Regions from separate parts of the Aquisalimonas sp. 2447 genome, predicted to be linked through region 1. Evidence: predicted binding sites of a transcription regulator. Region 1 holds the regulator's gene; the other holds the start of a gene.
What was found. Region 1 encodes sigma-54, which starts transcription at its own class of promoters, with help from an activator protein. Its sites were predicted from a motif close to TGGCANGNTNCNTGCTT; they were not measured.

Region 1 (10,486 bases):
GGTGGTGGCCAGGTGGACATTACCTCGGGGCGGTTCGTGTTTTCGGCCAACGAGGCGTATCTCATCGAGAACGGCCGTGTCACCCGTCCCGTGAAGGGGGCGACGCTGATCGGCAACGGGCCGGAGGTGCTCAAGCAGGTGAGCATGGTGGGTACTGACCTGAAGCTCGATACCGGCATCGGAGTCTGTGGCAAGGAGGGGCAGAGCGTGCCGGTGGGTGTCGGGCAGCCGACCTTGAAGGTGGATGCGCTGACCGTGGGCGGGACAGAGGCCTGAGGTATTGATTATCGCTTCCGGAGCTGACTCGCACGGCATTGCCGGAGAGCGGTTCTTTCGATCCGGGGCGCGGGACGGAGGGAGTCCGATCCCGGACACGCCCGAGTGTCCTGTTACCGAACTTCGTCGCATTTTGAGCATCCGTGCGGCGTCAGGGCGAGGCGCGGCTCGCAGGCAATGGCTGTCGCCCTTGGCAAGAGGCGCAACGAAGTCCTGGCGCCGCACGGATGCTCCCGCAGGGCCTGTTCTCAGGGCCGCTGAGGCGGCGTTATCAGCCCTCGACGTAGTGGCGCTACGCCTTCGGCCCGATGGCCTTGCCTCAACGGCCCTGAGAACAGGCAAAATGCGACGAACTTCGGTAACAGGACACTGGTACATCCCTGTAGGCTCGTCTCCAGCCATCCATGGCTGGAGACGGTCCGGGATCGGACTCCCTCCGCCCCGCTCATGGCACCGGCGACCGTTCGGGTGCCATGGAGTACGGTGTTCCGCCATTGACCAGTCTTGAACACAACGCCGGAGGAAGAACATGACCACACCAACCGTCACTGCCAGTGCGGCGCTGCCCACCACGGATGAGCTGGCGAAGATCGTCCAGCAGGTGCTGGACGAGGCGAAGCGGCAGGGGGCGAGTGCGGCCGAGGCGTCGGTGAGTGTGGGCACGGGGTTATCCGTCAACGTGCGTCGTGGCGAGGTGGACACCCTGGAGCACGAGCGGGACCGTTCCCTGGGGGTGGCCGTGTATTTCGGCCAGCGGCAGGGGACCGCAGCGTCGGCGGATTTCTCCGCGCAATCGGTGCGGGATACGGTGTCCGCGGCGTGCAGCATTGCCCGCTACACCTCGGAGGATCCGGCGCAGGGGCTGGCTGACCCGGAGCTCATGGCCACCGAGTTCCCGGAGCTGGATCTGGATCACCCCTGGGATCTGGAGCCGGATGCGGCCATTGATCTGGCGCTGGCCTGCGAGGCGGCGGCGCTGGATGCGGATTCCCGGATTTCCAATTCCGAAGGGGCCGGGGTCAGTACGGGGCGCTCGGTGCGTGTCTACGGCAACAGCCACGGTTTCATCGGCGCCACGGAGGGGACGCGTCACGGCGTGAACTGTGTCGTTGTGGCCGGTGAGGGTGCCGGCATGCAGCGGGATTTCTGGTATACGGTGGGCCGCCACGCGGATGAACTGGAGGCGCCGGAGGCCGTGGGCCGCAAGGCGGCGGCCCGGGCGGTGCGGCGGCTGGGCGGTCGCCAGATCGCCACCGGGCGCATGCCCGTGCTTTATGTGCCGGAAATGGCCCGGGGCATGATCGGTCATTTCCTGGGTGCGGTGCGCGGGGGGAGTCTGTACCGGCACGCCTCCTTCCTGCTGGACCATCTGGGCGAGCGCGTGTTTCCGGAGCACGTGACCATGACCGAGTATCCGCATCTGCCCCGGGCGCTAGGCAGCGCCGCCTTTGACAATGAAGGCGTGGCCACCCGGGACCGGACGCTCGTGGACGCCGGGGTACTGCAGGGCTACGTGCTCGACACATACTCGGCGCGCAAGCTGGGCATGACCACCACCGGCAATGCAGGCGGCGTACACAACCTCACCGTCCACCCCGGAGAGCACGACTTCGAGGGCCTGCTGCGGGAGATGGGCAACGGGCTGGTCGTCACGGAACTCATGGGCCAGGGGGTCAACGCCGTGACCGGCGACTATTCCCGGGGCGCGGCCGGCTTCCTGGTGACGAACGGCGAGTTGGGCGAACCGGTGGAGGAGATCACCGTCGCCGGCAACCTCCGCGACATGTTCCGCAATCTGCGGGCCGTGGGCAGTGACATGGACACCCGTGGCAGCGTCCGTACGGGCTCGCTGCTGCTGGACGATGTCACCGTTGCAGGACAGTAGTGGCGCATGACGCCAGCCCCGGTGGCGGAGCCGGCCGGGGGTGACCACGTCAGGGCGTCCCGCTCTCGCGCTTGATACGTTCCAGGTGCTTACGCGTAAGTTCGTTGAATGTCGGCGTGCTGCCGACGTCCTCGTAGATGGGGTCGCCCTGTTCGTCCTCGGCGACCACGCGCTTGCCCTGAATGTAGGGGAACGAGGCTTCCAGGTCGTCCAGGGCCGCCGAGAGAAGATCGGTGATCAGGTCCTGTTCCGAGCGGCCGGGGAACATGTCCCGCAGCGCCGCGAGCTTGGCCGCGTCGTGGACGGGCAGGCGCACCTCGTAGGTTTTCGCCGTGCGTACTTCGGCGGCGTTCTGTTCCCAGAGCTCGACCAGTTTCTTTACCTGCATGGTCTCCCACCTCCCGATCACTGGAACCTGCATCGAGTCTACCATCGCCGGCGGCGGTATTGTGGGGGCTGAGGGCCGGGCTATTCGCTCTCCTGGAAGCGTTCATTCACCAGCCCTTCCAGGGCGTCCAGCGCGGCCTCCGCGTCGTCGCCGTTGGCTTCCACGGTGATGGTGGTACCACGCCCGGCGGCCAGCATCATCATGCCCATGATGCTCTTGCCGTTGACGGTCTTGCCCTCGCGGTGAACCTGGATCTCCGCCTGAAAGCGGCCGGCCAGGGCTACGAACTTCGCCGCGGCCCGGGCGTGCAGGCCGAGCTTGTTGATGATGGTGACATCCCGTTGAGCCACGCCGTCAGCACTCCCTTGTGGCGTGGAACGTCTCCACGAGAATCACGCCGTCGCGGCCACCAGTGCGGGCCTTGTCCGCCAGTTCCGGCAGGGTCAGCCCCGGGTAGTTGAACACCCGCAGCAGCATGGGCAGATTGACCCCGGCAATGACGACGATGCGGTGATCCCGGGCCAGCTGCGAGCACACGTTGCTGGGCGTGGAACCGTAGCAGTCGGTGAGCACCAGCACGCCGTCGCCGTCATCAAGGAGTCCCACCAGGTCCATGGCCCGCTCGATCAGCTCGGCGGGCTCGCCGTCGGGAGTGACTTCCAGGGTGCGTGTCTGCACCGGGCAGAATCCCAGCGTCTCCCGGGCCGTTTCCAGGAGTTCGTGACCAATCCGGTTGTGAGTGACCAGCAGAATGCTGACGCTCATGAAAGCTCCCTGTGTCGTACGCTCACGTCCTGTGTGCCGTCGTCGAAATGGCTGGCAAGCCGGTCGCACAGGTAGACCGAACGATGCTGCCCTCCGGTGCAGCCGATGGCCACCGTCAGGTAACTCCGGTTCTCGACCTTGAATGCCGGGACCCAGCGGTCGAGAAAATCGCGGATATCGGTGTACATGGTCTCCACACTCTCGTGGGAGGACAAGTACCGCGCCACCGGTTCGTCCTGACCGGTCAGGGCGCGCAGCGCCGGTTCCCAGTGCGGATTGGGCAGGACCCGGGCGTCGAAGACGAAATCCGCATCGGTGGGGGCGCCGTGCTTGAAGCCGAAGGACTGGAACAGCAACGACAGCTTGCGCGAGTTGCGGGTGAGCCGCTGGCGCACCAGATCCCGGAGCTGATGCAGGGTCGTCTCCGTGGTGTCGATGACCAGATCCGCCTGCGACTGAATCGGCACCAGCAGGGCGCGCTCCCGGGCAATGGCGTCGGCAAGGGGGACGTCACCGCTGCTCAGCGGGTGCCGGCGCCGGGTCTCGGAGAAGCGCTTGATCAGCGTGCTCTCGTCGGCGGTGAGGAACAGGATCTCCGGCTGGATGCCGGTGACCCGCTTCAGCTTCGCAAGGATCTCCGGAAACGCTTCCAGATCGTTCATGCGGTTGCGGGCGTCAACGCCCACAGCGTAATGGCCCAGAGCCTCCGGTGCCAGGCTGGTGACATGGTCGCCGAAGGCGGCGAGCATGGTCACGGGGAGGTTGTCGATGCAGTAGCAGCCGTTGTCTTCCAGCGTATGCAGCGCCACGGTCTTGCCTGAGCCCGAGAGGCCGCTGACGATGATCAGGCGTGTCTGCTCATGCATGCTCGGTCTCGCTCTGCAGATGGCCGCTGCCATGCAGTCGGGCCAGGGCCTCGACCACCAGCGCCAGAGGCCGTTCCGGTGCCACCGGCAGCCGGACCCGGGGGACCAGGATGCCGGCCAGGGTGATGGCGTCACGGACGGGGGCGAGCCGGGGCCAGTCCAGCCAGTCCTTGGGTCGGCAGAGACCGACCACCAGGGTGATCGCCGCCGACGGGCGGATGGCATTGTGCCCGAACAGAACGTCCGCCGGGCAGGGGCCCAGGCCGCGGATCTCCAGCATCCCCGCCAGGCTGCTCGGTGCATGGCCGCTAAGGACACCGTTGCGAACGGCCACGGTGACGCTGTCGTCCGCCACCAGCTGGTGGCCGCGGTCCAGCAGTTGCAGAGCCAGTTCGCTCTTGCCGATGCCGCTGTCGCCCTGCAGCAGGATGCCGTCCCCATGGATGGCGACCAGCACGCCCGGAATGGTGGTGGTGTTCCCGGTGCGGGTCATGCCTGTCCTGCGCCCGACTCCCACTCCGTGAGCAACTGGAACAGGGCCTGGGCGTCGGGTGCATTCCGAAGCCGGTTGCAGAACGACGCGTCGCTGAACATTTCCGCCAGCCGCGCCAGGATCTGCAGGTGTTCGTCGGTGAAGTGCTCCGGCACCACAAGGGCGAACAGGAGATCCACCGGTTCACCATCGAAGGCGTCGAAGTCGATGGCATCGCCGGTGCGGATGAATGCCGCTGCCGCCGCTTCGTTGCCGTCCATGCGCGCATGGGGCAGGGCAACACCGTGCCCGAGACCGGTGCTGCCGAGTTTCTCGCGGTTGATGAGCTTGTCGAAAATGGTCTGAGCGGACAGCGCGGGGTCGGAGGCGGCAACGAGGTCACTGAGGACTTCAAGCCCGCGCTTCTTGCTGGTGACGTCGACGTCACAGGCGACACGGTCCGGAGTGATCAGGTCGGCAATCTTGATCATGCTGTTCCACGCAGGGTCATGGCTGCGGCGTCCGTTATCGCCGGTGGCCGGAAAGGCCACCGGCGCAGGGTGTCAGTCCTCGTCGCCTTCACCCGCCGCCTTGGCCTGAGCCCCTTCGTTGCGGCGGTGATCGGTGACCTTTTCCTTGTGCTTCTTCACCTGGCGGTCGAGCTTCTCCACCAGACCGTCAATGGCAGCGTACATGTCCTGGGCGCTGGCGTCAGCGTACAGCTTGGCGCCACTGAGCTTCATGGTGGCCTCGGCCTTCTGGACGAGCTTCTCCACGGTCAGGATGACGTGGACATCCACGACATTGTCGAAATGGCGTTCCAGTTTGTCCATCTTCGCTTGCACGTAATCCCGCAGGGCGTCGGTGAGATCGATGTGGTGCCCGGTGACGTCTATCTGCATAAGGCCTCCTTGATGGCGCCCGCTCGGGCCGGGATATCGTGCATCCCGGAGCTCAGGCGATGCGTTTCCTGTCGTTGGACGAGGCAATGGACATGGATTCACGATACTTGGCTACGGTCCGTCGCGCCACATCGATTCCCTCGTTTTTGAGAATCTCCGCAAGTTTGCTGTCGCTGAGCGGCTTGCGCGGATCCTCGTCGCCGATCAGGCGGCGAATGCGCGCACGGATGGCGGTCGCCGAGCACTCGTCACCGTCGACGGTGTGCACATGGCTGGAGAAGAAATACTTGAACTCGAAGGTGCCCCGCGGGGTGTACATGTACTTCTGGGTGGTGATGCGCGAGATGGTGGATTCGTGCATTTCCACCTCTTCGGCCACCTCCCGCAGCACCAGAGGTTTCATGGACTCTTCGCCGTGCTCCAGGAACTCCTGCTGGTGGTTGACGATGCAGGTGGCGACCTTGAGCAGGGTCTCGTTGCGGCTCTGTAGACTCTTGATGAACCAGCGGGCCTCCTGCAGGTGCTGGCGCATGGTGGAGTTGTCGCTGCCCTGGTCGCCGCGCTTCACCAGCCCGGCGTAGTAGCTGTTCACCCGGATCTTGGGGGCGGCTTCGGGGTTGAGCTCGACCCGCCAGGCACCACGCTCCTTGCGCACATAGACGTCGGGGATGACGTACTCAGCCGGTGCGCTACTGATCTGCGAGCCGGGGCGCGGGTCAAGCGAGCGAACCAGGGCCAGCACCTCGCCCAGCTCGCCCTCGCTGATCTTCAGTTTGCGGGTCAGCTGGCTGACCTGACGGCTGCCGAGCAGATCCAGGTGGCGGTCCACGAGCAGCCGTGCTTCGTTCAGCCAGGGCGTGTCGTCGGGAAACTGGTCCAGCTGGACCAGTAGCGCCTCGCGGGGGTCCAAAGAGGCCACGCCGACCGGGTCGAAGCGCTGGATCAGGTGGCGCACCGCCTCGACTTCATCGGCCTCCACCGGCTCGTCCGAAGACACCGAGGCGCAGATGTCCTCGATGCTGACGCCGAGATAACCGTCGTCGCGGACGCCGTCGATGATGGCCTCGGCAATGGCCATGTCGCGATCACTGAAATGGGAGAGCTGGGCCTGCCACAACAGGTGCTCGTGGAGGCCACCACCGTCACCGGCGGTACGGTTTTCCCAGGTTTCCCGCTGTTCATCGTCGCTGCCGGCGGCACTGTACGAGGTGCTGCCGTCGTAGATGTCGTTCCAGTCGGAGTCCAGCGGCAGGTCTTCGGGGATATCGCTCTGCTGGTTTTCCGTGCTCAGCTCCGGTTCGCCGCTGTCGGTGGTTATCTCCGCGCCGGTAGCCTCGCTTGCGGCAGCCTCTGTGGACTCCGCATGCTCCCGGTTCTCGGCAGCCTCCGTGCGCTCGCCGCCGTCTTCGGCGTTGTTCTGGCTGTCTTCGCCGTCCGCGTTGCCGCTGCTGTCGAGTTCGGCATCGTCGGACTCGTCGAGATCGTCGGCGGGTTCCAGCATCAGGTTGGAGTCCAGCGCCTGCTGGATTTCCGTGCGTAGCTCAAGCGTGGAGAGCTGCAGCAGCTTGATGGCCTGCTGCAGTTGGGGGGTCATGGTGAGCTGCTGTCCGAGCTTGAGTTGTAGCGACTGTTTCATCGACAACGCGGGTCTCCCGCCGCCGTCGTGGGCAGCTGCTCGGACCGGATTCGGTGAATGCTGGTGTTATCCATGTCTCCCATCGTAACCGACTCAGGCCCGCGTTAGAACATTGGCGCGATACTTGCGTGACGGCATGTTGTCTCAGCGGGACCCGGGTCGCGTCTACAGCCGGAACTCCTCCCCCAGGTACACTTCGCGCACCTTGCGGTTGGCAAGGACCTCTTCGGAACTGCCCCTGGCAATGACTTCTCCCTGCGCGAGGATATAGGCGCGCTGACAGATGCCCAGGGTTTCACGCACGTTGTGATCGGTAATCAGGACGCCGATGTCCCGCTCCGCCAGGTGGCGGATGATGGCCTGGATATCCAGCACCGAGATGGGGTCGACACCGGCGAAGGGTTCATCCAGCAGGATGAAGCGCGGGTTGGCTGCAAGGGCGCGGGCGATTTCCACCCGGCGGCGCTCACCCCCGGAGAGACTGATGCCGGTCTGGTCGTGCAGGTGGGCAACACTGAACTCCTCGAGCAGTTCCTGGGCGCGCTCGCGACGCTGCTTGCGGTCCAGTTCCGGGCGCGTCTCCAGGATCGCCAACAGGTTGTCCATCACCGTGAGCTTGCGGAAAATGGATGCTTCCTGGGGTAGATACCCCACGCCGCGTCTGGCGCGCACATGCATGGGCAGGTCGGTGATGTCGTTGTCGTCGAGCAGGATGCGGCCACCGTCGGCCTGGACCAACCCCACCACCATGTAGAAGCAGGTGGTCTTGCCGGCGCCGTTGGGTCCGAGCAACCCGACGACCTCGCCGCTGGCCACGTCGATGGTCGCGCCGTGGACCACCGTCTTGCGCCGGTAGACCTTGGTCAGCTCCTCCGCCCGCAGCAGGCTCACTGGTCGTCTCCTTCCTCGTCCTCGTCGTCCGGGAAAAGGGTGATCTGCACGCGGCGGCCGGTATCGGGCTCGCCGCGGGCCTGCACCACGTCGGCGGCGACCTCGTACTCGATGCGTTCGCCGGAGAAGGTGTTGCGCCCCTGCACCAGGCGCGCTCCTTCCAGGAGAATGATGCGCTCCGGCCCGGCGGCGTGATACTCCATGCGTGGCGCCTCCGCCTCCACGGCGCGACGATCCTCCGTGGCCTGCTGGTTGTAGACGGCCGGCTCGCCCTCGACTACCACGTGATCCAGTGCCTGATCGCCCGCGTCGTCGCGGCTGAGATGCACAGTCATGCGGTCACCGGTGATGCGGCGGAAACCCCGGGTGAGGACGACGTTGCCGGTGTACACGCTGACACCGCGGGCGTTGTCGATCTCCGCCTGATCCGCGTCCAGGTCGATGGGCTCGGCCATGGCGACCGAAGTGGCGAGCAGCAGCACGCACGCCAGACCGACGCCAAGGCCGCCAGGGCGTTCAGTCAGGTGTTTCATAACGGCCACGGACCTCGGAGAGCAGTTCCAGGTATTCCCGGTCCAGCCATGCGCGCAGGCCCACGCCCTCCAGGCGGGCATCCTCGCGCCAGTAGACCGCGTGTTCGTCGGTTTCGGCATAGCGTTGTTCCGGTTGCAGAAAGACTTCGCTGGTGTCCACGTTCGCCGGCAGGTTGTCGTCGGTGCGGCTGCGGCGAATGGCCACATCACCCTGTAGATGAACGTCCTCGACATCGTTCCACGCCCGCCCGCGCTCCGCGCGCAGGTGCCAGGGGGCGCCGGAGTCCACGAAGTAGGTGATTTCGGGTCTCTCCAGCAGCCAGACATCCTCGCCGGTGAAGTGCTCCATGCGCGGAGACTCCAGGCGGTAGCGGCGTATCCCGTCGTCGCCGGTGGCATTCAGCGTGAAGGTTTCCATGAAGTAGTCCGGCCGCTCCGCCATTTCCTCGGGATCCGCTGGCACTGGATCATGCGTGTCCTCGTCCAGCACCCACCAGCCCACTGCCACCAGAAGGATCAGGGCGACAACGCGGAACGTCCATTTCCTATCCGGAAGCATACCGGGCGATGGCCTCCTGGAGAGTCCCCCGGGCGCTCAGCAGCAGATCGGCGATTTCGCGCACCGCACCGCCGCCGCCGGCCTGCCGGGTGACGTAATGGGCGCGCCGCTGCACCGCCGGGTGCGCATTGGCCACCGCCACCGCGAATCCCGCCCTGCGCAGCAGCGGCAGGTCGATCAGGTCGTCGCCCACGAATGCCGCCTCCGTCGCAGACAAACCGGTGCGCGCCAGCAGCTCGTCCCAGGCGGTGATCTTGTTATCGCAACCGAGAAAAACGTGGTCGATGGCCAGGTCGCTGGCGCGGCGCCGCAGCGGTGCCGAGTCCCGGGCGCTGATAATGGCGGTCGCCAGACCGCCCTCGCGAAGCAGACGCAGGCCGAGGCCGTCAAGGATGTTGAAGGCCTTCAGCGTCTCTCCGTGTTCGCTGTAGAACACGGTGCCGTCCGTGAGGACGCCGTCCACGTCCAGGGCCAGTAACCGGATCGCCGCCGCCTGTTCCCGGAGTTCGCCGGTGGGCTCCGGTGCCAGGCTGTCGCCGCCGGCGCTCATACCACCCCCGCGCGTAGCAGGTCGTGCATGTTCAGTGCGCCCACCACGCGGTCCGACTGATCCACCACCAGCAACGCATTGATCTTGTGCTCCTCCATGGTGTGCAGCGCTTCCGCTGCGAGGCTGCCCTGGCGCATGGTGCGGCCCCCGGCGGTCATGATTTCGCGAACCGAGATGCTGTGCAGGTCGATGCCCTGGTCCAGGCTGCGGCGCAGGTCGCCGTCGGTGAAGATCCCCAGCAACCGTTGCTGGTCATCCAGCACCGTGGTCATGCCGAGCCCCTTGCGTGACATCTCCACCAGGGCATCCCGTAGAGGCGCGTCCGGTGCCACCACGGGAATGTCCTCGCCGCTGTGCATGATGTCATCGATGAGCAGCAGCAGTCGCCGACCCAGCTTGCCGCCGGGGTGCGAGCGGGCGAAGTCCTCGCGGGTAAAGCCGCGCGCCTCCAGCAAAGACACCGCCAGGGCGTCGCCCATGGCCAGTGCTGCCGTGGTGCTGGACGTGGGTGCCAGGTTGAGCGGGCAGGCTTCCTGGGCAACGCCAACGTGGATGTTCACCGAGGCTGCCCGCGCCAGTGTGGACTCGGGCTTGCCGGTGAGGGCGATTAGCGGCACGCCCAGGCGCTTGATCAGCGGCAGGATGGTGATCAGCTCGTCCGTCTCGCCGGAGTTGGACAGCGCCACCACCACGTCGCGGGCGGTAATCATGCCGAGATCGCCGTGGCTGGCTTCGCCGGGGTGGACAAAGAAGGCGGGTGAGC
Region 2 (10,486 bases), 1.2 Mb from region 1:
TACGTGAATGCGCCGGAGGATATCGTCGCCATGTCCATGACCGGGACGCTGCAGTTTACCCCCGACGGGGAACCGCGGGAGTTCCCGGACTTCAACGTCTTCTATCGCTATGCGGCAACCTACCCCTGGCGCTCCCACGCCGCGTGGTTCATCACCCAGATGATCCGCTGGGGGCAGCTGGATCGCGCCATCGACATCCACAAGGCCGCGGATTCCATCTACCGCCCGGAACTCTATCGCGAGGCGGCGCGTGACCTGGGCATCGCCTATCCCACCGTGGACTACAAGCCGGAAGGCGTCCACGAGGGGGACTGGACCCTCACCGATGCCAGCGAACCCATCACCATGGGGCCGGACCTGTTCCTGGACGGCATGAAGTACGACCCGGAGAACCTCATGGCGTACCTGGAGGGTTTTCGCGTGCACAACCGGCGGGTCGAACTTGCCGATCTTTCCGGTCTCAACGGATAACCAGGGAGGCACTGTCATGGCCACCGTTATCAATACCCGGGACGTGAACGCCGCCGCCGAGGGGGCGGAGGAGCAACACACCGAGGCACGGGATTCCGGAGCGCGGAGCCCCGCAAGGGCTGCCGGTAGCGCCGCACGCCTGCCCATGAGTCGCGCGCGGGCACAGCAGATCAGCGGCTGGGTGCTGACCGTGGTGCTCCCCATGGTGACCTTCGGCATCGTGCTGGCGCTGTGGTCCTTCCTCGGCAGCCAGGTCGCTTCGGCCCTGCCGGGGCCCCTGGCCACCTGGGAAGAGGCGAAGTATCTGTTCGCCGAGCCCTTCCACCAGCACGGGCCCAACGACATGGGCATCGGCTGGCAGGTGACCTACTCCCTGGGGCGGGTGCTGGCCGGCTTCGGCCTGGCCATGCTGGTGGCCATTCCCATGGGCTTTCTCATGGGCATGAGCCGCAACTGCAACCGGGCCTGGCAGCCGCTGGTGCAGATCCTGCGACCGGTCAGTCCGTTGGCGTGGCTGCCCATCGGCCTGCTGGTGTTCGAGTCCTCCAACCCGTCGGCGATCTTCGTGATCTTCATCACCTGCATATGGCCGACCATGATCAACACCGCCGCCGGCGTGCGCGCCATCCCCGAGGACTACATGAACGTCGCCCGGGTGCTGCGCCTCAACGGCTGGGAGATCATGCGGCGGATCCTGCTGCCGGCAACGCTTCCGCACATCATCACCGGCATGCGCCTGTCCCTTGGCATCGCCTGGATGGTGATCGTGGCCGCCGAGATGCTCACCGGCGGTGTCGGCATCGGCTATTTCATCTGGGCCGAGTGGAACAACCTGCTGGTGGAGTCGATCATCGTCTCCATCATCGTCATCGGCATTGTCGGCATCCTCATGGAGTCCGGCATGAATCTACTTCAGCGTGTTCTGGACTACCGCCAGGCCTGAGGAGGCACCGTCATGAACAACTTCCTGACCATCGAGAATGTCGGCATTGAGTTCGATACCCGCAGCGGTCCCTTCCGTGCCCTGGAGAACGTCAGTCTGGGCGTGGACGAAGGCGAGTTCGTGTCGCTGATCGGGCACTCGGGCTGCGGCAAGTCCACGGTGCTGAACATCGTTGCCGGCCTGCTGGAGCCCACCGAGGGCGGCGTGATCCTGGAGGGCAAGGAGGTCAACCGCCCGGGCCCGGACCGTGCGGTGATTTTCCAGAATCACAGCCTGCTGCCCTGGCTGACCGTCTACGACAACGTGCGCCTGGCCGTGGACAAGGTCTGTTCCGGAACACGCAGCAAGGCGGAGCGGGACGAGTGGACCCGGGAGAACCTGGCGCTGGTGCACATGGAAGAGGCCATGCACAAGCGTCCCTTCGAGATCTCCGGCGGCATGAAGCAGCGCGTGGGCATCGCCCGGGCGCTGGCCATGGAGCCCCGCGTACTGCTCATGGATGAGCCGTTCGGCGCCCTGGATGCGCTGACCCGCGCCCATCTGCAGGACTCGCTCATGGAGATTCATGCCCGCCGCGGCAATACCGTCATCATGATCACCCATGACGTCGATGAAGCCGTGCTGCTCTCCGACCGCATCGTGATGATGACCAATGGCCCGGCGGCCACCATTGGGGAGGTGCTCCCGGTGGAGCTGGAGCGCCCGCGGGCTCGCCTTGAGGTGGCCGATCAACCGGTCTACACCGCTGCGCGGAAGTCGGTTCTCCGGTTTCTGTACGAGCGCCACGGTCGACCGGCCGACGCGGCATGAATGGTCCCACGGTGGACGGCCCGAACCGTCCCCGCCGACGACACCGTTCATGCCCTGTGCTGATGCAATGTCGTATCGCACTGCACCATCACGGAGCAGGACGCGGCGTCCGGCGCTTAACTGATGGGCCGTAAGTTCTCGTGATCGCGGGAAAATGCCTGGTTTGCCAGGCCTGGCACGATTTCTGAAAGCCTATTGGTAAGCAATGCGGTCAATGGCGACCGCACCATGGACAACGGCGTTCACGATCGCTCGGCCCTGACAGGGCTGGCGATTGTGAGCGCCTTTTTTTTGGTGCCTCAGTGGCACGACCGGGTTTCCGGAGGGAGGACGACATGAAAGAGAAACTGGTGCTGGTCGGAAACGGCATGGCGGGCATGAAGGTCATCGAGGAACTGCAGACCATTGCCCCGGACAAGTACGACATCACCGTGTTCGGCGCCGAGCCCTACGGCAACTACAACCGCATCATGCTCTCGCCGCTGCTGGCCGGGGAGAAATCCCTGGACGACATCATGCTCAACAGCGAGGACTGGTACGACGCGCACGGGGTCACCTTCCATAAGGGCAAGGAAATCATCGAAGTGGATCGCATCGGCAAGCGCGTTTTCGCTGCCGACGGCACCGTCGAGTCCTACGATCGCCTGCTGCTGGGGACCGGCTCCCACCCGGTGGTCATCCCGGTTCCGGGGCGTGATCATCCCGACGTGGTGACCTACCGGGACGTCAAGGACGTGGACAGCATGCTGGCCGCCAGCCGCAAGCACCGCAAGGCGGTGGTGATCGGCGGCGGGCTGCTTGGTCTGGAGGCCGCCTACGGGCTCATGCAGCAGGGCATGGACGTAACGGTGGTGCACCTCATGCCGTGGCTGATGGAGCGTCAGCTCGACCAGACCGCCGGCAACTACCTGCAGCAGTCCCTGGAAGAGCGGGGCATGAAGTTCCGCATGGAGGCCCAGACCAGTGAGATCGTTGCCGACGAGAACGGCATCGAGAAAGTGTGCTTCAAGGAGGGCCCGGAAGAGGACGCCGACCTGGTGGTCATGGCCGTGGGCATCAAGCCGAACAAGGAACTCGCCGAGAAGGCCGGCCTTTACTGTGACCGCGGCGTTGTGGTGTCCGACACCATGCAGACCTTCGACCCCAGCATCTACGCCGTGGGCGAGTGCGTGCAGCACCGCGGTGTCTGTTACGGCCTGGTGGCTCCCCTTTTCGAGCAGGCCCGGGTGTGCGCGAACCACCTGGCGGGCTACGGCTTCCGGCTGTACCAGGGATCGGTGACCTCCACCAAGCTCAAGGTCACCGGGGTCGATCTCTACTCCGCCGGCGAGTTCCAGGATGCCGACGGCGTGGAGAACATCGTCTATCAGGACCCGGCCGCCGGGGTCTACAAGAAGATCTGCGTCAAGGACGACCGCATCGTCGGCACCGTGCTCTACGGCGACACCGGTGACGGCACCTGGTATTTCCAGCTGCTGCGCGACGGGACCTCCGTCGCCGACTTTCGCGACAGCCTGCTGTTCGGCCAGGCGCATCTGGGCGACTCCGGGCATGGTGGCGTCAATCAGGTGGCCAATCTGGCCGACGAAGCCCAGATTTGCGACTGCAATGGCGTGTGCAAGGGCGACATCGTCCAGGCCATCACCAAGGAGGGGCTGTTCACCCTGGATGACGTGAAGTCCCATACCAAGGCGGCCGCCTCCTGCGGCTCCTGCAGCGGACTGGTGGAACAGCTCCTGGCCGCCACCATGGGCGGTGACTACGAGGCCGGCAAGGCCAAGCCCATGTGTGGCTGCACCGACATGAGTCACGACCAGGTGCGCGAGGCCATCCGCACCGAGGGGCTGACCACCTTGCGCCAGGTGTTCGACAACCTGGCCTGGAAGACCGACGACGGCTGCGAGAAGTGCCGCCCGGCGCTGAACTACTACCTCATCTCCACCTGGCCGGATGACGCCGAGGACGACTCCCAGGCACGCTTCGTCAACGAGCGCATGCACGCCAACATCCAGAAGGACGGCACCTTCTCCGTGGTACCCCGCATCTGGGGCGGCGTTACCACGCCCCAGCAGCTGCGCTCTATCGCCGAGGTCGCGGAGAAGTACGAGGTGCCCACGGTGAAGATCACCGGCGGCCAGCGTATCGACCTGCTGGGGGTGAAAAAGGAGCAGCTCCCCGGCGTCTGGGGCGATCTCTCCGACGCCGGCTTCGTCTCCGGCCACGCCTACGGCAAGGCGCTGCGCACGGTAAAGACCTGTGTCGGTTCCGAGTGGTGCCGCTTCGGCACCCAGGACTCCACCACCTGCGGCATCGAGCTGGAGGAGATGACCTGGGGCACCTGGACGCCGCACAAGTTCAAGATGGCCGTCTCCGGCTGCCCGCGCAACTGCGCCGAGGCCAGCATCAAGGACTTCGGCGTGGTCGCCATCGAATCGGGCTGGGAGCTGCACGTGGGCGGCAATGGCGGCGTCAAGATCCGCGCCACCGACGTGCTCTGTCGCGTGGAGACCATGGAGGAGGTCAAGGAGTACGCCGCCGCCTTCCTGCAGCTCTATCGCGAGGAGGCCCGCTACCTGGAGCGCACCGCGCCGTGGATCGAGCGGGTGGGCCTCAGCTACGTAAAGGACCGGGTGGTGGAGGACGCCGAGGGTCGCAAGACCCTGGCGGAGCGCTTCGACGCCTCCCAGAAGCAGGCCCAGGAGGACCCCTGGAAGTTCTACAGCAAGAACCACCAGGAGAAGTTCGAGCCGTTGAGGAAGGCGGGGTAGGCCGCGGTCGGAATCGCGACTGACGTCGCTCCCACGGTGAGGCCTTTCCCGGTGCCTTCCCAAGGGCACCGTGGGAGCGACGTCAGTCGCGACAGCTGCCTGCCTCGCCGGTACCAGAACACGCAATACAGCACAGGTGAATCCATGACTGCACAAGCTCAACCCACTGCCGAGACAGCCCAATGGCTCCCTGTCGGCCGCCTGGATGACATTCCTCGCCTCGGCGCCCGGGTGGTGGAAACCGCCCACGGCCCCGTGGCCGTGTTCCGCAACGGGTCCGACGAGGTCTTCGCCCTGCTGGACCGCTGCCCCCACCAGGGCGGCCCGCTGTCCGAGGGGCAGGTCCACGGCCGGCTGGTCACCTGTCCCCTGCACCAGTGGAACATCCACATGGACAAGGGCGAGGCCAAGGCCCCGGATGTGGGCTGTGTGCCCCGCTTCGAGGTCCGCAACGACGATGGCGATCTGTATCTGAACCCTGAGCCCGTGACCTGAGGCCCCGGGACCGTCGCGACTAACGTCGCTCCCACGGCGGCTCTCGGGAGGGCATCGAGCATGCCTCCCGGTGGGAGCGACGTGAGTCGCGATTCCACGCAGCCGCCCCATGCCAGCTCGGACGCGCGCAGCGCGAAGAGGTGTCACCATGCACGACCAACACTCGCAAACGATCCGCACGACCTGCCCCTACTGTGGTGTCGGCTGCGGCATCCTGGCATCGCGCGACGTCGATGGCACCGCGAAGATTCAGGGCGACCCGGAGCACCCGGCCAATTACGGCCGCCTGTGCTCCAAGGGGGCTGCTCTGGGCGAGACCGTGGATCTGGAGGGCCGGTTGCTGCACCCGGTGGTGCACGGCGAACGGTCCGACTGGGATACAGCCCTGGACACGGTGGCCGACGGCCTCCGCCGGATCATCGCCGAGCACGGACCGGAGGCCGTGGCGTTCTATGGCTCTGGACAGATGCTCACCGAGGACTACTACGTCTCCAATAAGCTGTTCAAGGGCTTCATCGGCACGCCGCACGTGGACACCAACTCGCGGCTGTGCATGGCCTCGGCGGTGGCGGGGCACAAGCGCGCCTTCGGTGCCGACACGGTGGCCGGCAATTACGAGGACCTGGAACAGGCCGAATTGCTGGTCCTGACGGGTTCCAACCTGGCCTGGTGCCACCCGGTGCTCTACCAGCGGGTGAAGGCGGCAAAGGCGGACAACCCCGACATGCGGGTGGTGGTCATCGATCCGCGGCGCACGGACACCTGCGAGATTGCCGACCTCCACCTGCCGCTGGCGCCGGGAACCGACGTCTGGCTTTGGAACGGGCTGCTGCACCACCTGGCCCGGGACGGTCAGGTGGACTACGCCTTTCTCGAGCAGCATACCGAGGGCTTTGGTCAGGCCATCGAAATGGCGCGCAGTGGCGGTTCCGTTCCTGACGTCGCCGCCCAGTGCGACCTCCCGGAAGGCGATGTGATGCAGTTCTTCCGCCTGTTCACGCGCACCGACAAGACCGTCTCCCTGTTCTCCCAGGGGGTGAACCAGTCCAGTGCCGGCACCGACAAGGTCAACGCCATAATCAACTGCCACCTGCTCACGGGCCGTATCGGTCGACCGGGCACGGGGCCGTTCTCCATCACCGGCCAGCCCAACGCCATGGGTGGTCGCGAGGTCGGCGGGCTGGCCAACCAGCTTGCCGCACACATGGACTTTGCCCCCGAGGATGTGGACCGGGTGCGCCGCTTCTGGGATGCACCGAAGCTGGTGACCGGCCCCGGTGACAAGGCCGTTGACCTGTTCCAGGCCATCGCCCGCGGCGAGATCAAGGCTGTCTGGATCATGTCCACCAACCCGGTGGTGAGCCTCCCGGACGCGGACAGGATGCGTGATGCGTTGAGGGACTGCGAACTGGTGGTGGTCTCCGAGGCCATGGCGCACACGGACACCACCGAAGTCGCCGACGTCCTGTTGCCGGCGCTGGCATGGGGCGAGAAGGACGGCACGGTCACCAACTCCGAGCGGCGCATCTCCCGCCAGCGCCCGTTCCTGCCCGCACCCGGCGAGGCACGGGCGGACTGGCAGGCCCTGTGCGCCGTCGCCGAGCGCCTGGGCTTCGGCGATGCATTCGCCTACACCGGGCCGCACCAGATCTTCGACGAGCACGCGCGGTTGTCCGCCTTCGAGAACGACGGCCGGCGCGATTTCGACATCGGCGGCCTGGTCGGCATGGACCGCGCGGCCTATGACGCCATGCCGCCGCGGCAGTGGCCGGTGCGCGCCGACGGCGCCGATACCTCGCGGTTGTTCGCCGACGGCCGCTATTACACCGAATCCGGACGCGCCCGGTTCGTGCCGGTGGAGCCCCGCGCCCCGGTGAATCGCCCCGACCCGCAGTTCCCGCTGGTGCTGAATACCGGCCGGGTGCGGGATCACTGGCACACCATGACCCGCACCGGCAAGGCGGCGCGTTTGTCCGCCCACGCGGTGGAGCCCTTCGTCCAGGTGCACCCCGAGGATGCGCGGGTTTTCGGGCTGGAGCAGGGCGGTCTGGCCCGGGTCGGTAGCCAGTGGGGCCATTTCCTCGGTCGTGTGGTCCTGGATGAAGGCCAGCGCCGCGGCAACCTCTTCGTGCCCATGCACTGGAACGCGCAATATGCGTCCCAGGGGTGCGCCGACGCCGTGGTCAATCCGGAAACCGATCCCCTGTCCGGCGAGCCGGAGTTCAAGCATACGCCGGTGGCCGTGGCTCCGGCCAATGCGGCGTGGCATGGCTTCATGCTGCTGCGCGAGACTCCCGGGGCGCACCCGGGTTGCGCCTGGTGGGCATTCGCGCGGGGCGGTTCATTCGTGCGCTACGAGCTCGCGGGTAACGACGCCCCGGATACGCTGCCGGCGGTGGCCAGGGAGCTGCTTGGCAACAGCGGCGACTGGGTGGAGTTCGAGGATGCCGCCCGTGGCGCCTACCGCGCGGCCTGGATCGCCGACGGCCGGCTCATGGGGTGCCTGTTCATGGGGCCCCTGGAAACCCTGCCCGGACGCCACTGGCTTGCGAGTCTTTTCGACGAACCGACGTTGTCGTCCGCCGACCGCATGGCCTTGCTGTCCGGCCGTCCGCCGGCCGGGGTGCCGGATGCGGGCCGGACTGTCTGCTCCTGTTTCGGAGTCGGCGAGAACACCATCATCGATGCCATAACGGCCGGCGCCACGGCGTCGAACGCCGTCACCGCCGCCTGTCAGGCTGGCGGCAATTGCGGAAGCTGTCTGCCCGAGATCCAGAACCTGATCGTGCAACACGCGCCGGCGGCCAACCGGAGGACCGCGTGATGCTGGGCCATCTGGTGCGGGCTCTGCATCCGTCGCGGCTGGCGCCGCTCCTACAGCGCGCGAGCCAGGCCGGTGCCGCCGGTAGGAGCGGCGCAACCCGCGACCTGCACGAGAGATCAACGCCACCGGAACGTGGGAGGGGCTTCAGCCCCGACAAGGAACGGTGTCGTTCCGGTGGCCCTTGTAGGAGCGGCGCAAGCCGCGACACCCGGCGAGCCACGACCGGGTCCGGCCGCGTCTACCTCGTGGGCGCCGGCCCCGGCGATCCGGAACTCCTCACCCGCAAGGCCGAGCGGGTGCTCCGCGAGGCGGATGTCATCCTGCACGACCGCCTGGTGTCGCCGGCGATCCTGGCCCTGGCCGGGCCCGGACCGGCGCGCGTCTACGCCGGCAAGAAATGCGGTGATCACCACGTGCCCCAGGGGCGGACCGAGGAGTTGCTGATCCGCTACGCCCGTCAGGGGCTCACTGTGGTACGGCTCAAGGGCGGGGATCCGTTCATCTTCGGTCGTGGCGGCGAGGAACAGGATGCGCTCCGCGCCGCCGGGATCCCCTGCGAGGTTGTTCCCGGCGTGACGGCGGCCCTGGGTTGTGCCGCAGCCACCGGCATTCCCCTCACCCATCGGGACTACGCCCGTTCGGTGCTGTTCATCACCGGTCACGACCGCGACGGCCGCAGCCCGGACGACTGGTCGACCCTGACCCGCCGAGACCGGACGCTGGTGGTGTACATGGGGCTGCAGCCGCTGGCGGACTTCTGCGCCGGTCTGCGGGCCAACGGGCTGCCGGACGACTGGCCCGTGGCGGTGATCGCCGAGGGCACCACCAGGCAGCAGCGTGTCGTGCGGGGCACCTTGCGTGACATCGCTGACCGGGCCGCCGGTGCTGGCCTGCCAAGCCCGGCGCTCACCCTTATCGGTCGGGTGGTGGCGGCCGCCGATGACTGCGCCCTGAAGCGGACGGCGGCGGCGATTGCCCCCGCCGTCGACTGAACGCCCCTGCGCCATCCCGTCCCTCCGGTCCGATGCTCGTCCGCACCACCGGCCCGCGGTGTGGCGACGGCAACTGCAGGTGCGCCACGCTGATGCGGGGCGCCTGCACTGGTCGATTCTTGATGGCTGGGGGGCTGCCCCAGGGGGGTGCAGACGAGCGTTGCACTGCTCTGCCGCGGTGCAATATCGGCTTTTCCGGCATCTCGAGCCTGGACTGGGCAGGCCCTTGGCGGTCGCGCGTCTGCCGGGCGAGAGATTGCAGTGACGCCGGTTTCAGGGGTGGAGCCGAGAACCGGACAGCTATCTGGCACCGGGTTTGCAACCCCATTGTTGATCGCTGCCAATGCTGGCGGCACGAACAGGCACAGGCGCCTGCGCAGCATCCCTGGAGAGGGAGTGCCGCGCAGGCGCTTTTTTTTTGTGGAGACGAAGCAATGACCATGGCAGCACGTATTCGGGGGAGTCGCCTGGCGACCTTGATCGTTACCTCGTTCGGTTTCTTCATGGGGATATCAGGCATCGCGCTGTTCGGCCCCACCGCCGCCCAGTTGCGTGAACCCATGGAGCTGACCGCCACCCAGGTGGGCTGGCTGGTGGCCATGCCAGCCCTCAGTGGCGCCCTCATCCGGGTGATGTTCGGCGCCTGGGCGGATGCCACCGGCGGCAAGAAGCCGTTTCTCGCCCTGCTCGGCATCATGCTGGCGGCCATGGCCGTGCTGGTGTGGCTGCTGTTCGCCTATTATCCGGACAACATGGGCCCCGCCTTCTTCCCGTTGCTGCTCCTGCTGGGGGCCGTGATCGGTTTCGGCGTGGACGTCTTCTCCGTGGGTATTCCCATGAACGCCTACTGGAACCCCATGCGCAAGCAGGGAACGGCACTGGGCGTCTTCGCCGGCTTCGGCAATGCCGGCGCCGGCGCCTTTACGCTGCTGGTGCCGTTCATGGTGGCCGCGCTCACGCTGCCGGGAGCTTACCTGGTCTGGATCGCCCTGGTGGGGCTGGCCTTCGTTCTTGTTGCGCTGTTCGCCCAGAATGCCCCGTACTTCCAGCTGCGCGCCGATCACGGTCTGGATCAGGCCGAGGCGGAACGCGTGGCCGGTGAGCTCGGTCAGGAGGCCTTCCCGCGGGGCAGCATGTTCCCGGCGCTCATGGAGGCGGCACGCGCCTGGCGCACATGGGCCCT

Region 2: a site for sigma-54 is predicted at 5,537-5,553, ahead of KU884_RS01200 (nitrate reductase). Genes of this name have one in related genera too.

Annotation. Positions count from the first base shown of each region.
Region 1 covers NZ_CP050695.1:3,088,819-3,099,304, reverse strand. Annotated here, with positions in the region: gene tldD (metalloprotease TldD) at 1-276, shown strand, start outside; gene pmbA (metalloprotease PmbA) at 806-2,161, shown strand; gene KU884_RS14670 (type 1 pili tip component) at 2,211-2,549, opposite strand; gene KU884_RS14665 (HPr family phosphocarrier protein) at 2,630-2,899, opposite strand; gene KU884_RS14660 (PTS sugar transporter subunit IIA) at 2,904-3,314, opposite strand; gene rapZ (RNase adapter RapZ) at 3,311-4,180, opposite strand; gene KU884_RS14650 (HPr kinase/phosphorylase) at 4,173-4,673, opposite strand; gene ptsN (PTS IIA-like nitrogen regulatory protein PtsN) at 4,670-5,143, opposite strand; gene hpf (ribosome hibernation-promoting factor, HPF/YfiA family) at 5,216-5,554, opposite strand; gene KU884_RS14635 (RNA polymerase factor sigma-54) at 5,607-7,190, opposite strand; gene lptB (LPS export ABC transporter ATP-binding protein) at 7,356-8,081, opposite strand; gene lptA (lipopolysaccharide transport periplasmic protein LptA) at 8,078-8,614, opposite strand; gene lptC (LPS export ABC transporter periplasmic protein LptC) at 8,598-9,173, opposite strand; gene KU884_RS14615 (HAD family hydrolase) at 9,160-9,723, opposite strand; gene KU884_RS14610 (KpsF/GutQ family sugar-phosphate isomerase) at 9,720-10,486, opposite strand, start outside.
Region 2 covers NZ_CP050695.1:269,099-279,584, forward strand. Annotated here, with positions in the region: gene KU884_RS01175 (CmpA/NrtA family ABC transporter substrate-binding protein) at 1-471, shown strand, start outside; gene ntrB (nitrate ABC transporter permease) at 488-1,414, shown strand; gene KU884_RS01185 (ABC transporter ATP-binding protein) at 1,427-2,224, shown strand; gene nirB (nitrite reductase large subunit NirB) at 2,560-4,992, shown strand; gene nirD (nitrite reductase small subunit NirD) at 5,137-5,487, shown strand; gene KU884_RS01200 (nitrate reductase) at 5,636-8,311, shown strand; gene cobA (uroporphyrinogen-III C-methyltransferase) at 8,557-9,303, shown strand; gene KU884_RS01210 (nitrate/nitrite transporter) at 9,738-10,486, shown strand, end outside.